DNA from 3 places in the Polycladomyces abyssicola genome. Region 2 is predicted to be linked to each of the others. Evidence: riboswitches for the same ligand, from Rfam matches in the RefSeq annotation. Region 2 holds a riboswitch; each other region holds the start of a gene.
What was found. A riboswitch is a leader RNA that binds a small molecule or an ion and turns the genes downstream of it on or off. The one in region 2 is predicted to bind cyclic di-AMP.
Positions count from the first base shown of each region.

Region 1: it holds a riboswitch for cyclic di-AMP, as region 2 does, so the genes downstream of both, KI215_RS11095 (APC family permease) here and ectA (diaminobutyrate acetyltransferase) in region 2, are expected to answer to the same signal.
Region 3: it holds a riboswitch for cyclic di-AMP, as region 2 does, so the genes downstream of both, KI215_RS05805 (ABC transporter ATP-binding protein) here and ectA (diaminobutyrate acetyltransferase) in region 2, are expected to answer to the same signal.

Region 1 covers NZ_AP024601.1:2,194,910-2,201,430, reverse strand. The annotation lists gene KI215_RS11100 (class I SAM-dependent methyltransferase) at 1-430, shown strand, start outside; gene KI215_RS11095 (APC family permease) at 491-2,311, opposite strand; cyclic di-AMP (ydaO/yuaA leader) riboswitch at 2,408-2,543, opposite strand; gene KI215_RS11090 (DNA internalization-related competence protein ComEC/Rec2) at 2,724-5,144, shown strand; gene KI215_RS11085 (RNA polymerase sigma factor) at 5,465-6,007, shown strand; gene KI215_RS11080 (zf-HC2 domain-containing protein) at 6,004-6,521, shown strand, end outside.
Region 2 covers NZ_AP024601.1:2,847,164-2,853,684, forward strand. The annotation lists gene KI215_RS14170 (M14 family metallopeptidase) at 1-720, shown strand, start outside; gene thpD (ectoine hydroxylase) at 780-1,670, opposite strand; partial or broken gene KI215_RS14180 (ectoine synthase) at 1,754-2,140, opposite strand; gene ectB (diaminobutyrate--2-oxoglutarate transaminase) at 2,158-3,441, opposite strand; gene ectA (diaminobutyrate acetyltransferase) at 3,456-3,950, opposite strand; cyclic di-AMP (ydaO/yuaA leader) riboswitch at 4,202-4,341, opposite strand; gene ehuA (ectoine/hydroxyectoine ABC transporter ATP-binding protein EhuA) at 4,529-5,362, opposite strand; gene ehuD (ectoine/hydroxyectoine ABC transporter permease subunit EhuD) at 5,382-6,053, opposite strand; gene ehuC (ectoine/hydroxyectoine ABC transporter permease subunit EhuC) at 6,055-6,521, opposite strand, start outside.
Region 3 covers NZ_AP024601.1:1,146,333-1,152,853, forward strand. The annotation lists partial or broken gene KI215_RS16100 (sodium:solute symporter family transporter) at 1-565, opposite strand, end outside; gene KI215_RS05790 (hypothetical protein) at 945-1,115, opposite strand; gene KI215_RS05795 (MFS transporter) at 1,681-2,919, shown strand; gene KI215_RS05800 (hypothetical protein) at 3,044-3,211, shown strand; cyclic di-AMP (ydaO/yuaA leader) riboswitch at 3,238-3,406, shown strand; gene KI215_RS05805 (ABC transporter ATP-binding protein) at 3,597-4,481, shown strand; gene KI215_RS05810 (ABC-2 transporter permease) at 4,478-5,284, shown strand; partial or broken gene KI215_RS05815 (PEP/pyruvate-binding domain-containing protein) at 5,360-5,689, shown strand.

The sequences.
Region 1 (6,521 bases), 650 kb from region 2:
GAGAATCACCGCGGTCGACTTCAGTCCAGAAATGCTGAAAAGGGCCAGGAATGCTGCGGATGAATATGGGATTGAGGTGGAGTTTATCCAGTCCGACGTCGAAACGCTCACCTTTCCGCCCGATTCCTTTGATACTGTGGTGTCCACCTTGTCATTATGCGGTTATGAAGATCCCGTCGGAGTACTCAATCGATTCAGTCGGTGGTGCAGGAATGACGGCCTCATTTTGTTGATGGAGCATGGTCTCAGTTCCAACCCGTTTCTTTCCTTCCTGCAAAAAGCTTTGGATCCGTTGGCCTACCGCCTGGTGGGATGTCATCAGAACCGGGATATGATGAACCTCATCCGTTCATCTGATCTGGTGGTGGAAAAGGTGGAATCCCACTGGGCGGGTGTAGTTCATCTGGTGTGGGCGAAACCGCGAAAGTGATGTGAACGAATGAAAGCCCGACCTGCCATCCGGCGCAGATCGGGCTTTTTTTTGACGGATTTATTTGCGCAGATGGAACGGCACTGTGGAGACGATGACGTCTTTTCTCAACAACAGCAGGAAACGGAGCCATAGCGCAGATTGGTTGTGCAAAAAGCGCTGCCACCACCTGCGTGGGATGAATTCGGGGATCAGGACGGTAATCAAGTTGTCCCCAACCCGTTCCTGAACCAGGTCGATGAATCGGAGCACGGGACCGTTGACGCTCCGGTAGCGGGAGCGAGTAACAACGAGGCGGACGCCGGGATTCCATTGCTCCCACTTTTTCTCCATCTTGTCCGCATCCTCCTCGGTAAAGGCCACGTGAATCGCCACGATGTCATCCCCGATTGTCTTGGCGTAGGCGATCGTGTTGCGCACGACGCGGCTGATGCCCCCGACGGGAATGATGATGACATGATCTTTCTTTTCCGGCTTGTCGGCAGTGATGTCGATGCGAAGCTCTTCGGCAACAGCCTCATAGTGTTTTCGAACTTGATAAAAGGCGAAGATGAACAGCGGGATCACCAATACCACGATCCAAGCGCCTTCCGTAAATTTGGTGACGGCGAATATCAGCAGGACGATAAACGAGACGACCGCACCCGCAGCGTTGATCGCTATTTTACGCATCCAGCCCGGGTTGCGCTGCTTCCACCTGCGTACCACCATCCCGGTTTGTGACAAGGTGAACGATAAAAAGACGCCGATCGCATACAGGGGGATTAATCGTTCCACCTCTCCCTCAAACGCCACGATCAGTCCGATTGCGGCCAAGGCCAACACGATGATGCCGTTTGAGTAGTTGAGCCGGTCTCCGCGGGAAGCAAACATCCGCGGCATGAATTTGTCCTTGGCCATGATGGAGGCCAACAGCGGGAAGCCTGCGAAGGCAGTGTTGGCGGCCAGAATCAGGATCAGTGCTGTGGTCCCCTGGATGTAGTAATACGGCAACGTTCTGCCGAACGTCTCTTCGGCAATCTGGGAAAGCACCGTCTCCGTCGGACTGGGTGTGATGTGGTACAAATATGCCAGCAGGCTGGTACCACCGAACAACATGGCCAGCAATAAGCCCAGAAGCGCCAAGGTACGCGCCGCATTTTTCGTCTCCGGTTTACGGAAGGTGGGAGTGGCGTTGGAGATCGCTTCGACGCCGGTCAATGCAGAACATCCCGACGAGAACGCACGCAATAACAGAAACCATCCGAGACCAGCCGGAAAGGTGTGTGTCACTGGCGGGACGTTAGCAGGAATGCCATGGACCGCCACATTTCCCAACCCCACGAGCACCAAACCCAGCATGCCGAGGATAAACAGGTAGGTGGGGAATGAGAAAATCGTGCCGGATTCGCGTAAACCCCGTAAGTTGAGGAGCATGATGAGAAGGACAAAGAAAACGGAAATGAGCGTACTGTGCTTGTGTAAAACCGGGAACGCCGAAGTGATCGCGTCTGTCCCGGCCGAAACACTGACTGCCACTGTCAGTGTATAGTCGATCAACAGCGACGCACCGGCGATCAACCCTGCAAACCAACCCAGGTTGTCTGTCGAAACGATGTAGGCACCGCCCCCTCCTGGGTATTCGTGGATAATTTGCCGGTAGGAAAGGATGAGCAGTGTCAACAATCCGATAATCGCGCCGGATATGGGCAATGAATACCAAAGTGCCAGTGCGCCAATCGGAGCGAGTACGGTTAAAATCTGCTCCGTACCGTAAGCGACGGACGACAGCGCGTCCGATGACAATATTGGGAGTGCTTTCCAAACCGGCAGTTTTTCCTCCTGCAGTTGCTCAGTGCGAAGCGGGCGCCCGATGATCAAACGCTTCAGCGAGGATAACATCACATACACCTTCCCCAGATGGATTCCGTTTTTGTTTCAAACACAAAAAGCCATTGAAGTGTCCACTTCAATGACTTTCGGTCATGTGAAGAAGCACACTTCCCTCTCAGCACGCTTACGAGGTTAGCTGACGGATTCGGGTCCGTGAGAGTGACCCTACCGGTGAAGACACCGGATTCACCCCAAAAAAATTGGTTCCCCCGTTCCTGTACGGATTCAGCGCTCGGAGTGTGAAATTGTCAGTTATTAGGTTTTGTCATGATTAGCATTCTAATCCGTCTGACGGAAACTGTCAATCAATAATTTTCAACAGAACCGTAACAAATGGGCAACAGTTTTTGTCGAATCAGGAGGGTTTTTGTCGGGAATTGCGGAAAGGATATACCATTTCATTCCTTTCCTGGAGGTTGTGATGAAAGTTCCGGTGGGTTGGTTGGCGGGTGGATGGATAGGAGGCATCGCCGTTGTGTTGACAGGGGGAAGCGGGTATGAAGGATGGTGGTGGTTAGGGGCAGGAGTGCTCGGGATAGCAGGAGGGTGGTTGTGCCTGTGGCGGTGGCGGATGTGGACGACGACATGCACAGTACTGGCTTTTTTTGCCGGAGCCGCCTATACGTCATGGGTGGATACTCACAATGTCTCGTCCATCGATGATCGGTTGACTGATCAAGTCGGGATCAAGCTGCATGGGGTCGTCCAGTCCGCTCCTGAGGTGGATGGAGATCAGCTCACCTGTATGGTGAAAGTCTACCGGTTGGAGGTGCGTGGTGCCTTTCGACGCTTGACTGGTGAAAAAGTGTTGTTGCGTCTTCGATTACAATCTCAGTCGGAGTTGCGGACGGTTCGCGATTGGACGAGTGGGACGCGGCTGTCGGTGAACGGTGTACGGTTGACTCGCCCGGATCCGGCGAGAAATCCTGGCGGCTTTGATGCACGGGCGTTTTATCGCCGTCAATTTGTGCATTGGATCGCGTCGGCTGACGGGCTTCGCGGGGTTTCGGCGGAACAACCGCCCCCATGGGATGTATTCGCATGGGCAGACCGGATTCGGCGGAGCGGGGGCGACACGTTGGCGCAACTCTATCCTGAGGAGATATCCGGTTTGATTCGCGGATTGGTGCTGGGAGAGAGGAATGCGGTGCCGGAAGAGATCGACAGCCTGTTTGCCGAATGGGGACTGACGCATTTGTTGGCCATTTCAGGGATGAATGTGGCCGTCTTCGTTGCGGGCGTGTACGGTTTGTTGACCCGATTGCGCTTAACGCGTGAAGTGGCTGGCGGACTCACGATCGTATCGTTGCCGATATTTGCATGGGTAACAGGCGCGGAAGCATCCGTTGTCCGGGCGTCCCTGATGGCCGGGTTCGCCCTCGTTGCCACGGTTTTCGGCATGTGGCACAACCGACTGAGCTTTTTGTTTCTGGCAGGATGGTTGATGCTGTTGTGGAATCCGTATCAGCTTCTGGAGGCGGGGTTTCAGCTGACCTGTTTGATCACGCTCGGCTTGCTGGTGGCGGTCGAACCACTCAGTAGCCTGTTTCCATTACCGTGGAAATGGGCAAATCAATGGTTGGCGGTCACGTTAATTGCCCATCTGGTATCATTTCCGGTGACGATCACCTTTTTTTATGACTTTCCGACAGGTTCTTGGTGGGTCAATCTATGGATTGTGCCCATCGTCGGTAGCGTGGTGTTCCCTTTGGCACTCCTTTCCTTGATGTTGGGCTGGATTGCACCTGTGTGGGGAGCAGTGCCTGCCTGGATATGCACACAGGTGACGAAAGGTCTGTTATGGTTGTTGGAACGGCTTTCTGAGGAACAGGGAATGTTGACGTCATGGTCACCGCCGTCATGGCAATGGTGTATGGCATACGCGGCGGCATGTGTATACGCATTGTTCGCATGGACGGGTAACGCGCTTCATCCCCGGCGGCATCGTTGGTGTTCGGCGGTGATGATCACGGGTCTGATCTTTTACTCCTATCATCCTTTTTACGGGGAGAGGGAGGCGCGCATCACCTTTCTCGATGTGGGGCAGGGGGATTGCGCTGTCATCGAGACACCGCGAGGACAGGTCATCGTTGTGGATGGCGGCGGGATGGTGTCTTTTCCGCAGAAGTCATGGCAACGGCGTCACCATCCCTACGACGTGGGAGAGAAAACGGTGGTTCCGTATCTGCGCTATCGCGGCATCCGACAAATCGACTACCTCATTATGACGCACGGGGATGCAGACCACATCGGAGGCTTGCAAAAAGTGGCGGAACAATTCCCCGTTCGCCTCGTCCTACGTAATCCCCACCCACCCCGTACAGCGACGGAACGGCAATTGATGCGTACGTTGATCGAAAACGGTGCCCGAATCGCGGCACCTTCCCCCGGAACGGCTTGGACACTGGAACCGGGGGTTGTATGGCAGTTTCTCCATCCCGATCCGGCGCATCTCTCAACCGACGGGTGGACCAACAATGATTCCATTGTTTTTTTACTGCAGATCCAACATTTCCGCTTGTTGATGACGGGGGACATCGAACAGGAAGCGGAAGAGGACGTGGTGGAAAAGTGGCGCTTTCCACCGGTGGATGTGCTGAAAGTGGCTCATCACGGAAGCCGTACATCAACAGGTGAATCATGGCTTGCGCAAGTTCGGCCCGGTTTCGCCGTGATCTCGGTCGGCCGACATAATCGGTTTGGCCATCCGGCTCCGGAAGTGATCCGTCGCTTACAAAGCCATCGGATTCATATATGGCGAACGGATCGCCATGGGGCGGTGACCATTCGGATTCGTCCCGCCGGCTGGACGGTGGAGACAATGTTGCCGGTGGTAAGATGACGTCAACTGCGCCCTGCAGGGAAGAAGATGATGACCCGTTCCGACCCGGTCAGCGCAGGACGCGGGCAAAGTTCGCATTGAGGAAATTGCCCGCGATTTTAATCTTGCCCTTTCCCTAGCCTTCGCTCGGAAAAACATTGCTCCCTTACGGTATAAAGGTGATCTTTTTCCCGCGAGCGTTTTTCTCGGTCCGTTCGTCTTGTCCGTCTATGGTACAATGGGGAATGAATTTGCTCCCGGGAGAGCGTACGCAGTCCGGACTTCGAAAAAAAGCAACTTTTGATACCCTAGGACCGTCTTGTAAATTAGGAGGGATAGATGTGGTCGAAGCGGAATGGGTCAAACGGGCGCAAGCCGGCGATCGCGAGACCATGATCCGGTTGCTGCGGGAAATCGAGACACCAGTCTACCGCACGGCCTATTATCTCCTGGGAAATGAGCAGGATGCGCTGGACGCGACGCAAGAAGCACTGCTGAAGATCTATCATCGGATTTCCACTTTTCAGGGGCAATCCCGCTTTGAAACTTGGGCGCAACGCATTGTGACCAACATTTGTATCGATCAGTTCCGCCGCAAATCGAAAGTGGTACCGATGCCGGAAGAGATGCAGCCGGTGGATACTGAGGCGGAACAGGCAGTGCACCAATCCCATTTTCATTCGGATCTGAAAATGGCCATTTCGCAATTGCCGGATCAACAACGTACGGCCGTCGTGTTGCGTTATGTACACGACTACAGTTACCAGGAAATAGCGGAAACAATGAATTTGCCCATCAATACCGTCAAATCCCATTTATTTCGCGCACGCAAACAGTTGCAAGAGCTGTTGGCTGAATACAAGGAAGGGGGTGTCGCACGATGAGGTGTGAGGACGCACTGGAATTGATTCAACGGAGTTTGGATGAGGAATTGTCAGAGGCGGAACAAGCACGTCTCCAATCCCATCTGTCCGTGTGCACCAGTTGTTCGGATTTTCACTTGCGGTTAAAGCGACTGGATGAGCATTTATCTCTCCTGCCCCAAGTCCAACCGCCTGTCAGCGTGGTCGACCGCATCCTGCCGCAGTTGGAAAAACCAAAGCCGACACGTACCTTCCGCAGAAGGTTCACCAATATGAGATGGATCAGCGGGGGGATCACTGCAGCGATCGTAATCGGTGCCATCATCACCCAATGGGGGATGACGGAAAACCACACGCCCCCAAAACCGCCGGTTGCGACAAACCCATCTGGTGGCCCCTCAGCAAAGGACCATCCACCCACCTCATCCGGCCATAAACCTGTTATCGGAGCATCCGTGGAGGACACTGGAGATGGGCCCGAATGGTCGCCTCATCGGCGCTATCAGGCGGTGGTGTCCGGCAACCGCGTAGAGGT
Region 2 (6,521 bases):
TTCGCCCTGAAACCTGCCCTCTCCTTCCTCGTGGAAACCCGGGGCATTGGGATCGGACGGGAAAACTTCCCCCGCCGGGTAGCCGCCCAGGTGACCACCCATGTAAGCTTGCTGGAGACCACCGCCCAACGGGCTGACGAGATTAAACGCCTCGTGGATCAAGCCCGGGAAGAGATCGTCGACAAGGGACGCACTGTCGGGGATGACGACGAGATTGTGGTAGTAAGCCAAGCGACAGAAATCCCCAACAGCACCCTGCCGGTGGTGGACATCGCCGAGGGCAAGGTGAAGGAGGTGTCTGTCCGCTGGTTCAGCCACACCAAAGGAAAGCCCATCCTCACCCGGGAACGCCCCACCGCTTATCTCTTGTCCCCGGACCAAAAGGAAGCCGTGGAACGACTGTGGAATGCCGGGATCAAAATAAAACGGCTGAAGCAAGAGATGGTCTTGTCTGTGGAAAGCTACACCGTTCGGTCGAAGGAGACTTCCGAGTCATATGAAGGTCATCCGCAGTATCATGTAACTACGGATACAGCCGCAGAAACAGTCCACTTCCCCGCAGGGAGCTGGGTAATCCCGATGGATCAGCCAGCGGCCAACCTGGCTGCCCTGGCGCTCGAACCGGAGTCCACCGACAGCTATGTTACTTTCGGGTTCATCCGTTCGGAAGCGGGGAAAAAGCTCCCGATTTACCGGTACATGGAGGAGAAAAAGTGGTAGTGATGTGATCCATCACTGAAGAAGGCCGCCATTCGAATGGCGGCCTTGTATTTTTCCGGTCACTGTTCTCTGCTTGCAATAAACTCCGGCCGGGGTGCTTGCCCGGAGAACGGTTCCACCAACTTGTTTTCCACGCTGTTGTAAACAAAGAACACATTGCTTCGCGGCAAAGGGGTAATATTGCTGTTGGATCCATGCATGAGGTTACAGTCGAACAGCACGACCGAACCAGCTGGACCTGTTAATGAGTCAATGCCGTGCTTTTTCACTAACAAGGTCAAACTGTCCTGATCCGGTACACCGTATTCCTGTCTCCGAAGTGACTGCTGGTAATGATTTTCCGGCGTTTTGCCCACGCAAGAGATAAAATATTGATGGGATCCCGGAATCAACATCAAAGGCCCATTGAAATGATAATTGTCTTCCAACGTGATCGAACAGCTCAACGCCCGCATACGCGGCATTCCATCCTCCACATGCCAGGTCTCGAAGTCCGAATGCCAATAAAATTCTTTTCCTGAAAATCCCTTTTTGTAGTTGATTCGGGATTGATGGATGTACACATCGCTGCCGAGGATTTGCTTAACAATGTCTGTCAGCCGCCGATTTTGCGATAACTGTTTATAAGTTTCGCTATTGCGGTGAACAGCAAAGATCGATCGAATTTCTCGGCTTTCCGGCTCACGAATCACTTCCTTCGCATCTGAATCCTGGTTCGCATCCCAGAGCCGTTTCAACTCATTGCGCAATTCCCGCACTTCTTCCTCAGAAAAGAAACGCTCAAAGAGCAGGTATCCGTTTTTCTGATAGAAATTTATCTGCTCGGCATCAAGCGGACCTGCTGCTGGATCTTTTGAATAAATGACGGGATCTTTCCGTTTCAGAATCTCCGGATAATCATTGACGCGCGAAGGATAGAGATCCATCACCCGATCCTTTATGTTGCTCATTGTCCCAACTCCCCCCGAACGGCTTGTTTTTCTACCCTTTGAGCCCTTTCGCCGGGGTACGCTTTCTGTTGATACTCCTGTGACTCCTCTTCGATGATGGGATAAACCCCTTCTTCATCATGTACCTCTTGCCCTGTCAATGGCGGATTAAATACACAAACCATCCGCATATCGGACTTCGCACGCAAGTAGTGCTTTTCATGGCCGTCGAGCGCATACAAAGTCCCAGGCTGAATCGGATAAACGGTGCCATCCTTCACGACCTCAATTTCTCCTTCTCCCTCGATGCAGTACACCGCTTCCACATGGTTCTTATACCAAATTGTGGTTTCTGTTCCCGCCTTAATAATCGTATCGTGCATCGAAAAGCCCATCCCGTCCTTCTTCAAAAGCAAACGGCGGCTGTTCCACGTCTCAGTATCCACGTCATCTTTCGTTCCGATGATGTCATTCAGATGTTTGACGATCATGATTTCATGTCTCCTTTTCAAATCATCTGTTTACACCACTGAAAGCTTTCCTCGAGAATGGTCAGTCCCTTTTCAAGTCCCTTTTCATCAATTGTTAAAGGAGGCATGATTTTCACGACTTCACTGTTGGGACCAGAAGTTTCCATAATCAATCCCCGTTCAAACGCGGCCGCGCATATTTTTTCAGCTAACCCGTCAACGCCGATTTTAATTCCCTGGAGAAGCCCTCTTCCTCGCACTTCAGCTTCCATCTCGGGATAGTTTTGTGCAAGCATTTCCAGGAAGAGTCTGACTTTCTCTCCCTTCTCCAGGATTTCTCGGCTGAACTGGTCGTCTTCCCAGTAACTGAGTGCTTCTGTTGCAGCGACGAAAGCTAAGTTATGGCCCCGAAAAGTGCCGTTATGTTCACCCGGTTCCCACAAATCATACTCAGGTTTGATCAAGGTCATGGCCAACGGGATGCCATATCCTCCAATTGATTTCGACAGACAGACGATGTCAGGATAGATGCCGGCCGGTTCAAAGCTAAAGAATGGCCCTGTTCGTCCACATCCTACCTGTACATCATCGACAATCAACAGGATATTCCAGCGTCGGCACAGTTCTTCAATTTTGCGGAGCCACTCAAAACTGGCCACATTGATTCCGCCTTCACCCTGAACGGTCTCAAGGATAATGGCTGCAGGGAGAGAAATGCCGCTGCCATTATCTTCGAGAAAACGCTCAATGTAACTGACCGTGTCGGCCTCGCTGCCAAAATAACTGTCAAACGGCATTGAGATCGAATTCGTTAGTGGAATACCAGCGCCTTTTCGCTTGGATTCGTTCCCGGTAATCGACAGGGAACCGATTGTCATGCCATGAAACGCGTTTGTGAAACTCATGATCAAATCCCGACCGGTTACTTTGCGGGCTAGTTTCAGCGCACTTTCCACCGAATTGGTGCCTGTCGGTCCCGGAAACATCACTTTATAGTGAAGCTTTCGCGGCTTTAAAATGACATCATGAAATCGTTCCAGCAGTTTCTCTTTTGCTTCTGTCGCCATATCAAGACTGTGCGTAATACCATCATCCATCAAATAGTCGATCAGCTTGGCCTTGATCCGTTGATTATTGTGACCGTAGTTTAACGCTCCAGCACCGGCAAAAAAGTCGACATATTCCCGGCCGTCCCGATCCCACAGCTGATAGTCGCTCGCTTTTGCAAAGACAGTTGGAAAACTTCGACAGTAACTACGAACCTCTGATTCCAAAGTTTCAAAAACCTTCAATGGTGAACGTAATTCCTCTACAACTTTCACCAAATCCCCCCTGGTTAAGTTTGATAACGAAATGGTCCGATCCGAAATGTCATCTCCGACTCATGATTTCCCCCCGGAAACAGATGGGCGGGGAAACACTCCGAAACTTCGCAGCGCGTTGCAAAATCCCGTGCGAATCCCCGGAATAAAGCCTCGGATGAAAGATTCGACGGAGAGACAGTTGCTTCAAGGTAACGGACATTCTTGCAAGCTTCCCGACGGATCAACGCTTTCAGGAGTGCCTTTCCCAACCCTTTGCCCCGTTGAGACTCGGCCACCGCCACCTGCCACACAAAGAGGGTTTGCTGGTCTGCCGGTAGTCGAAACGCTGACACAAAACCGACGATTTGTCCCTCCTGTTCGGCCACCACACAAGTATCCGAAAAAAACTTGCACAGCATCAGATAACTGTAAGGGGAATTGACGTCCAACACTCCGGTATCCCTAACCAGGTGCCAGATACTGGTTCCATCCGCTACCTGCGGTTGGCGAAGCACTACTTTGTTCATCAACCCGGTTTCCAGATTTATCACCTCCTCACCAGTACCGACGGCTCGACACTATGCCAAAAACCTCACGCATAGCGCGTCATCGCCGATTGAAAAAGATAAGACCGGTGCAAACTTTCTCCCAGGAACCAAATTCCAAGGAAAAAGTCTGTACCGGTCCGTCTTGTGAAATCCGTATGGGTCAGGTAAAGACTCTGATCCGCTCTCTCTTGCATCGGAAACATCAGTCCGGTGCAAAAGGGCAGATCCCTTGGATCTCCCAGCTCCAGCCGACGAGGCTGGCTGGCGGGCAGGATGGCAGAAAAGTGCTTTACATCCCTTCCGGTGTCTAACCGGAATTCCCCCAACACTTGGTTCCCCCGTTTCCATCGAAATACGGGATATCTTTAATTGTCAAAATAAACATTTTTATTCAATAAATAGTTAATAATTTTCATATTCTTTATATTACCATATTCCCCGCAATTACTCACCGCCGATAAATTCCGTTATTTTCCAAACATACTTGTTCTCCTGTATTCAGATCGGATTAATTGATCTATGCTCCCTTTCACGCTTCATTCCACTGATATTCATCTCTAATTGGACATCGACCCTAAAGTCTGCTCACAGAAACTGCCCAAAAACTTACTTAAGCGTGGACTTTTCGGATGACTGTTACCAAAAATCTTTTCCGGGGGTCCTTCTTCCATAATTCGTCCTTCGTCAAAGAAAACGACCCGATCCGCCACTTCCCGGGCAAAACCCATTTCATGCGTAATTAACAACATCGCCATATTCCCTTCAGCAGCAATCTCCTTGATCACCCCGAGCACCTCGCCGACAAGCTCCGGGTCCAACGCAGATGTCACCTCATCAAACAACATGATCTTGGGTTGCATCACCAAGGCACGGGCAATCGCCACCCGTTGCTGCTGGCCGCCAGATAATTGTGATGGATAAGCGTCCATCTTATCCAGCAACCCCACTTTTTCAAGCATTGTTTTGGCCTGCTCTGTCGCTTCTTCCTTAGATAATCCCAATACCTTGATCGGAGCCTCCGTCACATTTCGTAAAATGTTCATGTGCGGAAACAGATTAAACTGCTGAAACACCATTCCAATTTTGCCGCGCACTTGATGCAGATGCTTTTCATCAGCCGGAACAAGCTTTCCACCCTTTTTTTTGTGCCAGAGCAACTCACCGTCTACTTCAATCGTCCCCGACGTCGGCCTTTCCAACGTCATCAAAATACGGGCAAATGTAGTCTTGCCGGACCCGCTCGGCCCAATGACTGCTACTTTTTCTGCCGGAGCCAAATCGAAATCGATTTCGTGTAATACTTGAGTCTCGCCATAAAACTTGCTGACCTTTCGGTAACGCACAATTGGTTCCGGTTGAACCGTAATGGATTTTATATTATCCGATTTCATACGCATAACCTCATTTCCCTCAGTTAATTAATCCTTTTTGATTGATTTTGAGCCTTGATTCCAAGCGTCGTACCAAGAGTGAGGAAAGGTAACTCAATATGAGGAAAAATACCCCCACAAGTGTAATGGGTTCCAAATAGCGGAATGAATTGGAGCCAATAATTTGTGCTTGACTCAGCAACTCAATCAGTGTGATTGCCGATAAAAGAGGCGTTTCTTTGAACATCACGATCAGATAGTTGCCCAATACGGGAACAATCGGCCGGATGGCCTGCGGGAGAATAATCCGCATCCACGTTTGTGATTTTGAAAAGTTGAGCGCGATGGCAGCTTCCCATTGCCCGCGCGGTACTGCATCAATCCCTGCCCTGTATACCTCCGACAGATAGGTGCTAAAGTGAATGCCCAATCCCAACACACCAGCCGTGAACGGAGACAACATCAACCCAAAATGAGGTGCCACATAAAAAATGAAGAACAACTGAACTAATGGCGGTGTGCTGCGCACAAATTCGACAAAACCGCCGGTCACCCATGACAAAAGTTTTACCTCAGACCGTCGTGCAAAGGCTAATAACAGGCCGCCGACAAGTGCAATCAAGAAAGAGACGACCGTTGCACTAATCGTAATCTTCAATGCATCGAGAAGTTGCGGTAAAATTTGCAAAGTAAATTTCCAAGACCATCCCACGTTAAGACCTCCCCGTTGAAAGTCTGCGCTCCAACCAGCGCACGCCCAACGTCAGCGGATATGCGACGAGAAAATACAGGATGAGCAACAGACCGAATATTTCAGGGGTATGCTGATTCATATTTGTCCGTAAGGTTGTCGCTTGAAATGTCATATCAGAAATCGTAATCAAGGAAACCAAGGAGGTTCCTTTCAACAATTCGATGAGGAGATTACCGAAAGATGGTAACATGATCCGAAACGCCTGCGGCAGGATCACACTTCGCATCCTTTGCCCCGGTGTCATGTTCAGCGCAATAGCCGCCTCGATCTGCCCCTTGGGGATAGCCAGTATCGAGCTGCGGACGATTTCTGATCCATACGCCCCAGCGTTAAGACCGAGTGCGAGCAAACCCGCTAAATCCGCCGGTAACCAGATGCCAAGCTGCGGCAGGACAAAATAAAGCCAAAACAATTGAACGAGCAAAG
Region 3 (6,521 bases), 1.5 Mb from region 2:
TGGCCAATACGATCACGAACATCGCAATTCCGGCAACAAATTGGATGATAAATTGTACGAAGTCAGTAAGAGCGTCCGCCCAAAGCCCACCTATGGTGGAGTAAATGAGGGAAACACACACCACCAGATATGAGAATTCCGACCGTCAGTGGTAAGCCCGTGAACACCTGAAGTATGATGGCAATTGCTGCCCATTTGGCACCGACGTCGAACACCTTGAGCAGTACGCCACACCACGCCATCAGCTGCTGCGTGATACGTTATATCGGGTGGCAAGATACTCCATGGGTGAACCGATGTTGTAGTGTTCCCGCAATCGCGCCCACCGCGGTGCAATCCAGATGGCCCCGATAAACACTCCTAACGATACCGGGATCGCCCACCACACATACAGCGTGAAACCGTTGTTGTAGGCGACTTCCGCGTATGCAACAAACACCGCTGCGCTGTACCCAGACATGTGATGTGATATGCCTGCTAGCCACCACGGCATTTTTCCACCGGCTGTAAAGTAATCCTCTGCACTTCCGACCTGCCGGTATGACCAGACACCAATACCAATCATGATGAAGAAATACGCAATCAGTATAAACCAGTCAAATCCAGACACAATTTCACCCCTCTCTTCAGAATCGGAAATCTCGCCCCATTAATATACTATCAATTCAGAAAAGTTATACCAAAAAGGTTGGGCATTCAAAGTGGCGGATATGGAAAGAGGGGATACGAAAAAAACGAAGGTGAAAACCTTCGTTCATCAATAAATAATTACTCATTTATATTGTCCTCAAAATGGTCATGGGGATGGATGGTTGTTTCACAGGCAGGGCATTGGAGAAAGCTTTGAAGATACTTGTTTTTGTCGACTTGAAATACATTACCACATTGACAGGCTATGGTTACAATTTCATTGGGGTGCTTTTCCAATACTTTTCCCACCTTATTTATTCATTCTTTGTTTCTTTAGAGGGGGAAGCATAAGATAACCGTTTGATGAAATTGAAGATACCATTTTTTGTTGGTTGATCAAGGGATTTTTCATATAAATGAATATTATCTGAATGATTATGTCGTTCTTCATTGTTATTTGAATAACATATTTGCTGATCTTCCATGGTATTGTGTCCCCCTTTACGATATAAGATATAAATCGAATAACTGATTGTTCACTTTCGACACGAAAATGCTTTTTCCTTGTTTTGTTTTTGATCATTTTGTGAAGTGATATCATGCCAAATATAAGGTTGGGATTGCCAGGGAAAGGATGCTGCAAAAACGAATGAGCAGGGATGGGTTTTTCTGCTCACTTATTGCTACGGTCTGTTATGATTGAGCTAAATAAACATCTCAGAGGAGAAATTTCAAGGATTTTCAAGGGTTTTACGGGTTTCCTTTTCATGCACAGACAAGGTTTCAAATATATCAAAATGTATGTTAACTTTGGTGGAAGTCATATGTTATAACTATATATATCACATATAAATCCTCCGAATTTGGTCTATGGGTGTAAACAGGAAATAACATTTGACCTCCTTATAGGATCCTCATTGAATACAGCAGAAAGACTGCGCTTCTACAATACAAAACCCGGCACCCTGTACCTTAAGTGTTCCGAGTTTCGTAATTCGACCATGTGACTGCTTAATTTTTTAACTATTCATGAATAGGAGAAACTATGGTATGCAACTCTCATCAACAGAAAGATTAAATAACAAACCAACCTTATATCATATTCTGTTTTTGATTGGTCTCGTCCATTTGTTCAATGACTCCATACAATCAGTCATCCCAGCCATCTTTCCTATCTTGAAAGATTCGATGCACCTGACCTATACGCAGATTGGCTGGATCGGTTTTTCGATCAACTTTACCGCCTCACTTTTACAACCAGTATTTGGATGGTATACGGACAAACGACCGTTTCCTTATATGTTGCCGCTTGGCATGGCTTCCACGTGCCTGGGGATGTTGTGTCTGGCTTTCGCTCCCAGCTACTCGTATGTTCTGTTGGCCGTTGTACTGGTGGGAATCGGATCTGCCGTCTTCCATCCCGAGTCTTCACGTGTTTCCTATCTGGCTGCCGGAAATCGGAGAGGGTTGGCCCAATCCATTTTTCAGGTTGGGGGAAACACGGGACAGGCTCTTGCTCCCTTGATGACTTATTTGATTTTTATCCCGTTCGGGCAGAAAGGAGCCATCTGGTTTACACTGGTGGCGGGCATCGCCCTCGTCATCCAATTGTTCATCGCCAGATGGTATCAGGGTTACCTTCTTTCCCATCCGCACCCTGCCAAAAAAGAAAATACGTTTTGGGTTCAGCAGAGCGGGATGAAAAAAATGCTTCTTTTGGCCATGGTTTTGCTCATCTTTCTCATCTTCGTCCGGTCATGGTACATTGCCGGAATCAGCACTTACTATCAATTTTATCTGATGGAACAGTACAAGCTCTCTTTAAAACAATCCCAACTTTTCATTTTTCTCTTTTTGGTGGCCGGGGCAATCGGAACCTTCTGCGGCGGACCGCTGGCAGACCGATTTGGCATGAAAAAGATCATCTATTTTTCCATGCTCGGTTCCGCACCGCTCGCCCTGCTCCTGCCTTATGTGAGTGCAACATGGGCTTATACGATTTTATTATTGAACGGCTTTATCCTGTTATCCAGCTTCTCCGTCACGGTGGTATATGCACAGCAGTTGTTTCCGGGAAAGATAGGAACCGTGTCCGGCTTAACCGTAGGATTTGCCTTCGGCATGGGGGCCGTCGGTTCGGTAGGGCTGGGTAAAATGATCGACGTCATGGGACTCTCGTATATTATGCAGTGGATTGGTTTTCTCCCGCTCCTTGGTGTGCTCACTTATTTCCTCCCCTCTGACCAAAAAGTGAAGGAATGGACTCTTGATGCAAAACAGTCAGCTTAATATGTGAGAACAAGCAAGAAACCCAATACATAAGAGCTGGGTTGATAGTTGCAACCGGCGATTGTGCGGCACCTTGTGATGGAGATTTGATCTGTGTTGTGATTGAAGTAAGTGGAGGGCATTTTTGCAACCATTGGCCATGGTTTCAAAAGGTTTGATTCGATTGAATTCGTCACAGGGTTTAAACAAAAGAGAAATGGATCTCCAGGCACATGGATCGGGTGATATGGCGGTATTTCGTTCCTTTTTGAAGAAAAATGATACTTTACAACAGGTTGTTACAGGAGTATGATGAGCTCAGTTTAAAATTCAATATATCCTCGTAAATCGCTGAGTCCCGCGATACGCGGGAGCGGGGGAACCAACCGCAGACTGTGACGAATTCGTCACGGACTGCACGGGGTGAATCCCGGGTTGATGCCTGGGTAGGGTGACTCTCAGCCACCCGAATCCGTCAGCTAACCTCGTAAGCGTTGTGAGAGGGGGAGTGAGAATCGTGCGGGCGCACGGCTATTTTTGCTGTGCCTAAAAAGCCACGAGAAGACACCCTTCTCGTGGCTTTTTCTGTTGTGGAAATTCCCTAACGTTATCATAACGATAACGAAAAATATGATGGATGTGTGGATGATGCTCGAGTATGGTATTAATCGCCGAGAAGGCGAAGAGGAGGCTGGATCATGATCCGAATCAATGGGTTGACCAAACGATTTCCGGGAGGAAAGGGAATTTTTGATCTCACCCTTGAAGTGAATCGGGGAGAAGTATTCGGTTATCTCGGACCTAATGGAGCGGGAAAATCCACCACGATTCGCCACTTGATGGGTTTCATGAGACAAGATGAGGGCAAAGCGGAAATCGGCGGCATGGACTGTTGGAGTGAATCGGACAAGATTCAAAAAATCACCGGCTATCTCCCGGGGGAGATTGCCATGTTTGAAGGGCTGGACGGTACCGGTTTCTTGGATTTGATAGCGGGACTCCGTGGACAGAAGGATGACAGAAGGGATGAGTTGCTGGAGCGACTGGAGTTGGACCCCCGGGTCCCGATCCGAAAAATGTCCAAGGGAATGAAACAAAAACTGGCTATTGTGGCCGCATTCATGCATGATCCGGAGATCCTGATCCTGGATGAACCCACTTCCGGTTTGGATCCGCTCATGCAACGGGTGTTTGTGGAATTGATTCTGGAAGAAAAAAAGCGAGGAAAAACGATTTTTATGTCCTCCCATCTGTTTCCGGAGATTGAGCGCACGGCAGACCGGGTCGGTATCATTCGGGATGGACGGCTGATCGCTGTGAGATCTGTACAGGAATTGCGCAATGAGCAGCGAAAGGCGTTTGTTGTGACTTTGGGAAGAAAATCGGACATCGACCGATTGATTCAGGCCGGGCTCAGAGTAGTCCGCCGGGGAGAAACAACAGTTGAAATCGAGGTACAAGGGGATCTGAATCCCCTGATCCATGCTCTGGGCGATGTGGATGTCCGCCATCTGGAACACAGAGAGATGGATCTCGAAGAAGTCTTTATGCACTACTATGAACGACGGGAGGCGAAAGAATGATGAACGTTGCACTGTACCGGGCAATGTGGCGGTTGCATGGCAAGACGTTGGGAGCGATGGCGATCGGGTCGTTTCTTTATGTGCTGATGATTGTCACCATCTATCCCACCTTGGCTCCAGAAGACATGAATGAATTGCTGAAGAAAATGCCGGAAGAGATGATGAAAGTGTTTGGAATTGAGGCCGGGGTACAGCGTTTAAACGATTTTATTGCTGTAGAGTACCACAACTTCATGTATTTGATCCTGCTGATGGTGTACAGCGTGGTGATCCCGACCCGGCTAGTGGCCCGGCATGTAGACCGGGGGTCCATGGCTTTTCTGCTGTCAACGCCGTTGTCCCGGCCACGGCTCGTCCTGACGCAAGTCGCATTTTTCATCACGGGGCTCGGGCTTATCAACCTGTTCACCGTCCTCGGCGGGATCGCGGGAGATGTCTGGATACTGGATCAACCTGCCCTGGATCGGTCAAACTACGTGGAACTGAATCTGGTCTGTTTCCTGTTTTTTTCTGTGATCGGTGCGTACAGCTTCCTGTTTGCGTGCTTGTTTGACGACGAAAAGAAGGCGGTCTCCTGGTCGGCGACAGTGACCATTTTGTTCTATGCCATGGACTTTGCGGGCAAGCTGGGAGAAAAACTGGATTGGCTTCGAAACTGGACGTTTTTCAGCCTATATGAACCGGCACGTCTCGCGCGGGGAGAAGAAGATATCTTGTGGACGGCGGTAGGTTTGGGCTTTACCGCAATGGTGCTGTTCCTCCTTGCGGCGATGGTTTTCCGACGGCGCAATTTGTCATTGTGATGAGGGGTCACGGAATGTGTCCGCATCATGAACAGCGCGAAGTCCCCTATTTGATTGTGAGGGGAGTGAAATGTCATGAAATATGTTCTGTATTTCGATGAGATCGATCGCCACAGCTTGCCTATTGTCGGCGGGAAAGGATCCAATCTGGGGGAGATGAGCAAAGCGGGGTTTCCTGTTCCTCCCGGATTTTGCATCACGACATCGGCTTACCGTCAGTTCATCGAAGCAAGTGATGAGATGGATGAATGGTTAGACTCGCTGAATCTCAAAGCAGACCCGGTCACAGGACATCGGCGCACGGTTTCCATCGATGTCGGGTTTGGGCTGGGTGAGGCACTTGTATCCGGCATTGTAACTGCCGATTTGTATAAAGTGCGTGACCATCAGATTATCCAGAAACAAAGGTGTAGAGAATGCAACCAAAATATTAAAAGATGGCCAATATGTCCGTGTTGATGGCACAAAAGGTTATGTGGAGATATTGGATGAGAAAAGCTGATAGCAGTGCGGCAACCAAAAACGAAGTAAGGGGCCACTCTGATAAAGAGTGGCTGAGGCAGTTGATAAACCCAGTGGTTTTGCCATGGGTTTGTCAACTGCTTCACCTAATATAACTTAGCTCATGGTGTCAGAGCCCTGTTTATGACCACCAAATCCAAAATATGTGTGATAAAAGACTTGCTATTTCAACCCAAGCAGATTTTTGCAAATGATCCATAATGGTGTAATTCTTCTCCAAAGATTGATGATAGACTGAATTACTTTAGGCATAGGAATAAAATTCAATACTTTTAACATCAGACTACGAATATCCATTCCTTTTAAAGAAGGTAGCGAAGCGGTCATTTTCACAAATCCCCCCTAATGTTTTCTGGGAATAGGTTATTCTGACTCATGTGATGTGGAAAGGGCAGATGTTAGTAGTCAGACGCTTATTTTCTCATTCGAGTTTGTGTGCGAATCACTATTTTTGCGTATTGAGCATTCGTGGTGACCAGGAAGAAAGGAAATAAATATGGTGATTTCGGATTTAGAGGAAAGGGGGGAATCAGATGAGTTGGAGTTATGGTTATGGCTTTGGAATGGACTTCGTCGACTCTTGATTTTCCTGTTGGTTATCGCCACCATCTTTGTATTTGCCGGAATAGGTTTTGGTTATAAAGAGCGAGCGGGAAAACCCAGCCCTTCAGGTTTGGAAAGCGAGCGTCGGACGAGGGAGGGCTTAAGCTCTCTT